3 regions of the Rummeliibacillus sp. TYF-LIM-RU47 genome follow, and region 3 is predicted to be linked to each of the others. Evidence: riboswitches for the same ligand, from Rfam matches in the RefSeq annotation. Region 3 holds a riboswitch; each other region holds the start of a gene.

Region 1 (3,283 bases), on a different contig from region 3:
CAAGAAAAGAAATGAGTAAAGTAGATGCCCATTGGGAGATGATTCCGGCAATCAAGGAATTACGTGACCGTATTGCACCTGACACAATGCTTACCATCAATGGAGACATTCCTGACCGACAAAAAGGTCTTGAGCTTGCTGAACAATATGGAATAGACGGCATCATGATTGGTCGCGGTATCTTTAAAAATCCGTTTGCGTTTGAAAAAGAACCAAGAGAGCATAGCAGCCAGGAGCTTCTAAATCTTTTAAGATATCAGCTAGATTTGCACGATCAATATCAAGAACTAGTGCCACGTTCCATTTCGGGACTTCATCGTTTCTTCAAGATCTATGTCAAAGGATTTCCTGGTGCTGGCGAATTGCGAAATCAATTGATGCACACGAAATCTACGGATGAAGTGCGTGCGCTGATTGATGGTTTTGAAGTAAAGAATGTTGATTAGAAAGCAATAGCCAAACCTAAAAAAGGAAAAAGATTATCTCAGCCCGTGATTGAGATAATCTTTTTTAGTTATTAACGTTGCCTAGAGAATCTATACTATATTAGGAATAAGGGGTGTTACATATGGATGAAAATGTATGGAAAGAATTTAAAGAAGCCATTGAAGAGGGACAAGAATTATCATTTGATTATAAGAATGAAGAATGGTGGATTAGTAGGGTACCTGAAGAAAAGAGTTTTCTTCTTACACGTTCGAAAGATTCTTTTACCCAAGCATTTCATTCAGCAGAAGAGTTATTCCTACATGGTTTAATTGATGGAAAGCCATTTATTGAAAGAGTAAAAGACTTATAAGAACTATGATAAAACGAATGTTTTTGAAAACTTCCTTACTAGATTAGGTAGCCCAACAGCAATCAATTCTGGGGAAAGGGATGTTACTAAATTTCACCATATATGTTCTTGACAATCCATTCAATAATGTTAAGATAATATCGAATGTTGCTAAAACTTCATATGATTTACCACTAGGGGTGCCATTAGAATGGCTGAGATCAAAGTGTGACTTTGAGACTCTTGGAACCTGATTTGGTTTATACCAACGTAGGGAAGTGGCACGGCAGAAATTTTATTTTTTGTACATATAATTTCTAATACCCACTTTCTTTGCGTAAAGGAAAGTGGGATTTTTTTATTCCATTTTCCTAACACTATTTTTGGAGGGATTATGATGAAATTTTCAGAGCAGTTACGACAAGAGGCAGATTCTATTTGGGAAGCAAGTTTTCAGCATCCTTTTGTGACAGGTATAGCTGATGGCAGCTTGCCATTAGAAAGCTTCCGCTATTACGTGTTGCAGGATTCTTATTATCTTTCTCATTTTGCCAGAGTGCAGGCATTGGCGGGAGCAAAGGCACCCGATTTGCACACAACGGCCCGCATGGCTATTCACGTACAGGGTACAGCTGAAGCAGAATTGAGTCTGCATGCTAATTTTTCAAAGCAATTAGGAATTACTGAAGCTGAAATCGCTGAGTTTAAGCCTGCTCCCACTGCCTATGCGTACACATCTCATCTATATCGAGCGGCATTTACTGGTCATATTGGTGATATTATTGCAGCGCTTCTTCCATGTTATTGGTTATACGATGAAATCGGTCAGCGTTTAAAGGGAAATACGCCAAATCAACCAATTTATCAAGAGTGGATTGCTGCATACGGTGGCGATTGGTTTCATGAAAAAGTGGTGGAGCAAATTCAGCGAATCGATGAGATTGCTGAGAGGGTAACAGAATCAGATCGCATGCAAATGCTCGAGCATTTTATGATCAGCAGCCAGTACGAATATTCATTTTGGGAGATGGCTTATCAGCATGAAGAATGGCCAATCGTGAATAAGGATTCGATGGTGAGAGGCTAATGAATCGAGAGCTACACATTGTTTCGACAGGCAGACAGCCCATTCCTGAAATGATTGGAATCGCCAAGGAAATTCATCCATACATCGACGCTTTCCATATCCGTGAAAAACAAAAAACTGCGAGAGAACTAATGGAAATCGTAAATCAATTAAAGGCTGAAGGGGTTCCTTTGGATAAAATCCTCATCAATGATCGACTGGATGTCGGAGCGGTCACTAAGGTGAAGGGGGTTCAACTAGCTAATCATAGCTTGGATATCGCAGTTGTGAAGGATGTATTTCCAGGATTGCGGCTAGGATGTTCCGTTCATACCGTAGAAGAAGCGATATATGCGAGTGAATGCGGTGCAGATTATGTGATATATGGACATATTTTCCATTCACAATCCAAGCCGGACAAAGAACCGCGAGGCCTAGAAAAATTAAAGGAATTAACTATGAACGTAAAAATTCCAGTGATTGCGATTGGCGGAATCCAATTGGAGAATGTAGAACAAGTTTTGGAAGCAGGCGCACAAGGGATTGCGGTCTTGTCAGGAGTAATGCTGGTAAACGATCCTGTACAGGCAGTGAAAAAGTATACTGCAAAATTGAGGTTAAGGGAAAGTCCTTTATCAAAATAAATTGATTAGCACACGTAAAAGGAAGTGAGTGGATGAAGCTTCAAATAAATGGCGAGCTTCTTGAAGTTCCCGCACACATAAGGGTTGCGTCAGATGTGATTCATCACTTTGGGTTAGAATCTAAGGTTTTCATTATGGAATTAAATCATAACATTTTAGACAAAAGTCGCTATTTCGAAACAGTTATATCAGATGGCGACAAAATAGAGATTGTACACTTTGTTGGAGGTGGATGAAATGTTGAAAATTGGGCCATATGAATTTCAATCAAGACTTTTATTAGGAACAGGAAAGTACCCAAACTTTGATATTCAGAAAGAAGCCGTTGAAGCTTCAGGAACGGACATCCTTACTTTTGCCGTTAGAAGAATGAATATTTTTGAGGCGAGCCAGCCGAATTTCTTGGAAAAAATAGATTTAGCGAAGTATAAACTGCTACCCAATACTGCAGGAGCCACTACGGCTGAAGAAGCGGTTCGCATCGCCAAGCTGGCAAAGGCATCTGGCTTATGTGACATGATTAAAGTCGAAGTCATCGGTTGCCCAAAAACACTGTTGCCTGACCCGTTCGAAACATATAAGGCATCTGAAGAATTATTGAAAGAAGGATTTATTGTCCTTCCTTATATCTCGGATGATGTATTGCTAGCTAAAAGATTGCAAGAATTAGGCGTCCATGCAATCATGCCTGGCGCTTCTCCAATAGGCTCTGGTCAAGGCATTATCAACCCGCTTAATTTAAGCTTTATTATTGAGCAGGCAACTGTACCTGTTATTGTAGATGCAGGTATTGGT
Region 2 (3,283 bases), on a different contig from region 3:
TGATGCTACAATTCGATATCCTTTTATCACAAGAATCATCCGCAATGTTACCAGTGTCATATACACTATATTGATAATAATAATTAATAAAAGCATCTCCAACAGATTCACCCCGCAATCAATTATTAGTATGTAGATTTATTACAATCCATACCCAGTCATGAAACTAAAAAAACGAATTGAGCTCCGTTACGATTCGCATATTAGCAGACTATATTAAAGAAGATTGGAATAAATACGATAAAATTGTTATAGAATTTTCAGGTAATCAAATCTTATAAACTTTTAGCTTCTGCCGAAGAAGATACCTTAAAAGAAGAAGGGTGGAAATTATATGAAAAATAGACTTGATCCAATAGAAGCAGCCTTACAGTTTGTTGAAAAACATTTTCATGATTGTCAGGGAGCTATCTTAGCTGGGAGTGTTGTTCGAGGTCAGGCAACTGAAACTTCTGATTTAGACATCATCATATTTGACAAAAGTTTTCGATTTTCTTATCGAGAATCCCTTATTGAATTTGGATGGAATATTGAACTGTTTGTTCATAATTTGAAGTCTTATCGTTTCTTTTTTGTAAGTGACTGTAAAGAAGGAAGGCCTACAATGCCAAGGATGGTAAGTGAGGGCAAAATTATAAAAGATACAGGAGTATTATCGGCTATTAGAAAGGAAGCCAAAGACTTAATAGAACAAGGGCCAGAAGATTGGACAAAAGAAACAATAGATATAAAGCGATATTTTGTTACGGATGTGTTAGACGATTTAATCGGTTGTCAAAATAGAGCTGAAGGCATTTTTATTGCGAGCACACTCAGCGAATTAGTTAGTGAGTTCATCCTTCGAAGTAATGGCAAATGGATTGGGACATCAAAATGGGTTTTTCGTTCATTAGTTCATCATGACCAAAAACTTGCAAACGAATTTGTTGAAGCATTCGACGCATATTATAAATCAAATGATATTGGTAAGATTGTATGCCTGACTGATCAAGTCCTGCAACCATTTGGTGGAAGATTATTTGAAGGATTTTCTTTAGGAAAATAACCTAATAAAAAAAAACGCTCAGAATGTATCTGAGCGTTTGTTCTTGTATTGCTAATACCATGTCGAATTCTTAATTTAATTAGCAGTTAATTATTCGGATTAGCTATTCGTGGCGCAGATTTAAAGAGCAGCGCAACGACAATAATCGTTAAAATAATAGCAGGAATCATATAAGAGCCGTTGTACACAATAGAGTACCAATATACATTTTGCTTCCCTGCATATTCAGCAAAGAACACGACTCCTGCCAAAGTATGTGCTGCATATTTTAATAATCCGCCAATAAATGTTCCGATTGTTATAGCAACGATCATTTTGCCTGTTTGGCCACGTCGGTTGGCAGCAATCATCATTCCTCGCATCACACCAGCTAAGCCTACAGCAGTAAATGCAAAGAAATAATCGATGAAGCCTTGCAAAGGCGTTAACACATAGGCGCCCCCTATTAACACTTGCAATCCGCCAATTAATAGCCCTGTAACGAGTCCAGCCATTGTCCCCCAACGAAATGCCATCAGTACAATCGGAACCATTACAAGGCTAATAGAACCGCCCTGTGGCCATAGACTAAAGGACAGCTTATCCAGTACAAATCCGATCGCTGCAAATATGGCGATTTCAATCATCATTAATAAACGTTTTTTATTCAATATACTTCCTCCCGTATTTCGATGCAGCCCACTCTTGCCTAAAGCGTATTCCCGTAAACAAGTATTCCAGAAGATTTCCACCCAAATAAAAACCGACATTAGGATAGCCCTAACATCGAAATAAGTCGGTCTCTATCCACATTCCTACGCAAGCATTAACTTACAGGTTCAAAGGGTTAGAATTTCGGATTCACTCTCAGCCGCCCATTTGCGGCTCCCCTCGTGGTCGATACATCAGTATTTAATTGAACACATTTATTGTACTTGATTTGATTTTAAATTGCCATGGTAATTTTCATCTTTCTGAATCTTTCAGTGAGCCCTGTGCGTATGTATAGATATATGGAGGTGTCAAAATTGGAATTGGAAAACAATAATAACCGTGTAATCTCTTCTTTGTGTTATTTTAGTATATTTTTTGCTGGATTTATCTTGCCCGTCATCGTGTATTTTGCTGTAAAGGAACAAGAAGTGAAAAGGCACGCTAAGCGCGCTTTACTCTCTCACCTTCTTCTTCTGGTCCCTACCATTATTGGCGTCATTATATTTATGGCTGTGGTGGCTGGAGCCGGTTTTTACAGTTATTCATTTGAAACAGGGAGCCCAGATGCATCGTCCAATGATGGTATGTGGATTATGGGAGCATGGCTCATCTTTATTGTTGTAGAAGCTATCCTTTCGCTAGGCGTGTTCATTTGGAATATTGTACAAGGAATTAAAGTACTCAAAGTTTAAAATACTGATAATATGGCTATTAGTTAAATATACACAAGCTCATCAATGAATGGAGTGCTACTATATGCAATTACGAAAAGTAATAAAAACTGTAATCAAAATCGCACCAGTTGTTTATCCAATCATCTTAAAAGTGATTGATGCAAGACATGATAAAAAAGCAATGAAAAAATAATCACTAAAAACGCCGTATTCCCTGTGGAATACGGCGTTTTTTTATATGAACTTTATGTTGAGATTAAAAGGTATAGCAACACCTAAGCATGACTACTTAAAATGCCCAGCTGCCATTGCGGAAAATAGGCTCAACTGTGCCATCTGCTAGAACGCCGTCGATATCCATTTCTCCGCTACCAATCATGAAGTCTTCATGAGTAATTGATGTATTAATACCTTTTTCTTCGAGCTCCTCTTTTGTCAGGCTGCTTCCACCTTCATAGCATGTCGGATAAGCTTCACCAATCGCCAGGTGGTTAGAGGCATTTTCATCGAAAAGCGTATTATAGTACAGAATATTTGATGCAGAGATAGGCGACTCATGTGGTACAAGAGCAACTTCGCCAAGGTACTTAGAACCTTCATCCGCTTTGACTAATTCTTGCAGCAAATCATGACCAACCTCTGCTTCAGCTTTTACAATCTTTCCACCTTCGAATGTCAGCTTAAATTGATCGATAACATTACCTTGGAAAACAAGCGGTTTTGTATTCGATACAAAGCCGTTCACCCCGTATTTTGATGGCATTGTGTACACTTCTTCTGTTGGCATATTTGCTACAAACGAGGAACCAGCAGGTGTATGGCTCGCACCTGTGCACCAAATATGCTTATCTGGCAATTCAATTGTTAAATC
Region 3 (3,283 bases):
AGGGAAATTCACACACTTGAAACAGCGGGAAATCTATAGTGATAAGTGGTTTTCAAGCCTTTATGAGATGAGTCCCTCAGAAATTAACAAAAAAGAAGAACATTTTCCTTATCAACTTGTAGGAGTAAAGCCGAAATGGGGAAGTGGGCTTCCCTCACCGGTTCTGTACATAGAAAAAGGCGGAAAAGGAATTCTGATAACTACGTCTCAGCATCAGCTTTACTACCGTTTAAATGATTCAGTGCTAAGGGAGGAGCATTAGTATGAAGAAAAGAAAAGGAATGTTTGCTCTTTTAGTGGTGGTTATTGGTATTATAGGTCTATTCTTCTATTATTCTTATTCAAAACCAGCGCCTTTTCCAACAGAGGAAGCGCTGAAAAAGGATATAAATCAGACCTTCCCTGAGGCTAGCGTAAAAATAATACAAGACATAATCCATGTTGATGAACGCCATAAAGTGGTTCCTTTTATTTCTTTGAATAAAGACTATGGACTTAGCTATTGGATTTGGAAGAAGAATAAATGGCGAGTCGCTGAAGTGGATAATCGCGAAGAACCGATGATATGGAAGATAGAAGAGGGAAAACGGCCAAAGTATGTATATGTGTGGAATATTTTTCATAAAAATAAGGTTGATTCATTTACATTTTATCTAACGAGACAGCGGGATTATATCACCTGGGATAGGAAAGGCCTTTATATTCCACCAGTTCAAATGACGGAGAACGTGCGATTGCATAATAAGACATATGGGGTTTTCCCTATTCCAGAAGATTGGGCTACGATCATCGATTATGCTAGACCTGTTCAAATGGATTGGCTCTTCTCAAATGAGGAGGATGGAGATTCGCTTAATTTTGGATGGAGACCGAATGCCAAGCCTGGTGTAAAAGAGCCGATTGATTTTACTAATAATGGAGAAAGCTTTTCAACCGGGGATATCATTTTACGCTTTCCAGAACGTTTTGAAAAGGGAAGTCGTGATCTTTATGAATGAGTATCGATAATCTAGGAGGTGTTTTTATGAAAATGATAAAAAATTTAAACTCAAAAGATGAAATTATGGATGCCTTTCCGGTCATGAGCCAACTCAGAACACATTTAGATATAAACACATATGTAGAATTAGTGATGGAAGCGATGGAAAAGGAACAGTATAAGCTCTATGCACTCGTTGACTCTGATGAAATAGTTGCGGTGGTCGGATTCCAGCCAATGATTACACTTTATTATGGAAGATATATATGGGTATGTGATTTAGTGACAGATGCATCTAAGCGCTCGTTCGGTTATGGAGAAGAGTTGCTTGTATTTGTAGAAGAATGGGCTAAAGAATATAAGTATGAGTGTGTGGCCTTATCTTCTGGGTTGCAACGTACGAAGGCACACCGTTTTTATGAAGAAAAGATGGGGTACGACAAGGTAAGCTATGTGTTTAAGAAAGAATTCTAATATGTTGTAAAAAGCTATGCTTGTTTTATCCTTGAATGGCATCCAGTTGAATGGTACGATGAATATAACTTAAATATTTGCAGGGGGACACGAAAGTGTTGAGAAGGTTTAAGCCTGACCCTTAGAACCTGTCAGTTAATACTGGCGTAGGGAGCAAAGTACATATGATCGTTTTGTACAGCAGCTCTCCGTTTATGGGAGAGTTTTTTTGTACCCAACCAAATATTTTAGTGCGGGGGGACACGAAAGTGTTGAGAAGGTTAAAACCTGACCCTTAGAACCTGACAGTTAATACTGACGTAGGGAGCAGATGAAGGTATGAAATCTCTATGTCTACTCATAGGGATTTTTTGCGTCTACGTCCACTTTAAAGGAGGACGAACAGTGAGATTTGATGAAGTTGTTAGAGAAGAAGCAGATGCATATTGGGATGATAGCATGGTACACCCATTCGTGAAAGGGTTAGTACAGGGCACACTGCCAATGGAGAACTTTAAATTTTATATGATGCAGGATGCCATTTATTTAAAGCATTACTCAAAAATATTGGCAATAGCAGCATCCAAATCAGAGACGAACCAGGAAATGGCCTATTATCTTGAATCAGCTAGAAGTATAAATGAAGCAGAACTTGAGCTCCACCGGACTGTTTTCAAAGAACTTCATATTGGAGAACAGGAACAAGCGGAGCTTATTCCTGCGCCAGCCAACAATAATTATATTAACCATATGTATAACGCCGTTCTAAACGAAAGCCTGCCAGTTGCATTTGCCGCGTTGCTGCCATGTCCTTGGTTATACCAAAGTATTGGTGAAGAGTATAAAGATGAAAAACCGACACAGAAGTTATACAGAGATTGGATTGAATTGTATAGCGGTAAAGAGTTTAAAGATCAACTGGGTATCCAAAAGCAGATGCTCAATAAGTATGCGAAAGAAAACCCAGCTGACCATCAAAAGATGAAAGCATTTTTCCAAATGAGTGCCTATTATGAATGCAAGTTTTGGGATATGGCCTGGTCTTTAGAAAATTGGAAGGACCTTTCACCTTATGAGCTTGCTTAAAATAAATCAGGAAAATCCTTTAATCCACTGTATAACAAATTATGTAGTAGCAAATTTTACAGCAAACGGACTGCTCGCGATTGGGGCATCGCCAGTTATGGCAGATGAAATTGCAGAGGTTGGAGATATGGTTTCTGTTGCAAGTGGTTTACTTGTTAATATTGGTACCATTAATGGCCGAACAAAAGAAGCAATGATTGTAGCTGGGCGCAAAGCGAATGAAGTGGGAATTCCTGTGGTCCTTGATCCGGTAGGTGTAGGTGCCACTGCCTTTCGCCGCGAGACGGTGAAGAATCTATTGAGAGAAATCAAATTTGATCTTATTCGCTGCAATACTGGAGAACTTGCAGCTATCGCAGGTGTCAATTGGGACTCAAAGGGAGTAGACAGCGGTGTAGGAGAGATGGATATCGAGCAGACAGCAAAGGCTATAGCGAAACAGTACAACTGCTTTGTCATTGTCACGGGCGAGGTGGATATTGCCACAAACGGTGAAAGTATTGATTATATAGCAGGCGGCCATGAGCTCATGACAAAGATAACAGGAACAGGTTGTTTGCTTAGCGCCATCTGTACAGCAGCCTTAGCAGTAGAAAGAAATGATCTTTCTATCTTAGTCGACGTTCTGAAAGACTATAAAAAGGTTGCGGAGAAGGCTCGCCAGAAGGAATGGTTAGGCACTGTTCAACAAGAGGTGCTCAATCAATTGCACCAGATTGCAGGAGGGCGAGCATAATGAATATTGCCATGACTATTGCCGGTTCT

Evidence for each region. A riboswitch is a leader RNA that binds a small molecule or an ion and turns the genes downstream of it on or off. The one in region 3 is predicted to bind thiamine pyrophosphate.
Region 1: another riboswitch for thiamine pyrophosphate. It lies ahead of tenA (thiaminase II); the one in region 3 lies ahead of tenA (thiaminase II).
Region 2: another riboswitch for thiamine pyrophosphate. It lies ahead of thiT (energy-coupled thiamine transporter ThiT); the one in region 3 lies ahead of tenA (thiaminase II).

What each region holds. Positions count from the first base shown of each region.
Region 1 covers NZ_VVIR01000003.1:155,501-158,783, reverse strand. Annotated here, with positions in the region: gene F0527_RS13380 (tRNA dihydrouridine synthase) at 1-446, shown strand, start outside; gene F0527_RS13375 (hypothetical protein) at 569-799, shown strand; TPP riboswitch at 965-1,072, shown strand; gene tenA (thiaminase II) at 1,176-1,865, shown strand; gene tenI (thiazole tautomerase TenI) at 1,865-2,488, shown strand; gene thiS (sulfur carrier protein ThiS) at 2,521-2,724, shown strand; gene F0527_RS13355 (thiazole synthase) at 2,726-3,283, shown strand, end outside.
Region 2 covers NZ_VVIR01000003.1:42,844-46,126, forward strand. Annotated here, with positions in the region: gene F0527_RS12855 (DUF2179 domain-containing protein) at 1-96, opposite strand, end outside; gene F0527_RS12860 (nucleotidyltransferase domain-containing protein) at 335-1,045, shown strand; gene thiT (energy-coupled thiamine transporter ThiT) at 1,132-1,695, opposite strand; TPP riboswitch at 1,820-1,926, opposite strand; gene F0527_RS12870 (magnetosome magnetite crystal formation protein family) at 2,053-2,430, shown strand; gene F0527_RS12875 (aminopeptidase) at 2,702-3,283, opposite strand, start outside.
Region 3 covers NZ_VVIR01000005.1:122,033-125,315, reverse strand. Annotated here, with positions in the region: gene F0527_RS15355 (hypothetical protein) at 1-262, shown strand, start outside; gene F0527_RS15350 (hypothetical protein) at 264-998, shown strand; gene F0527_RS15345 (GNAT family N-acetyltransferase) at 1,025-1,453, shown strand; TPP riboswitch at 1,525-1,623, shown strand; TPP riboswitch at 1,678-1,776, shown strand; gene tenA (thiaminase II) at 1,838-2,518, shown strand; gene thiM (hydroxyethylthiazole kinase) at 2,505-3,254, shown strand; gene thiD (bifunctional hydroxymethylpyrimidine kinase/phosphomethylpyrimidine kinase) at 3,254-3,283, shown strand, end outside.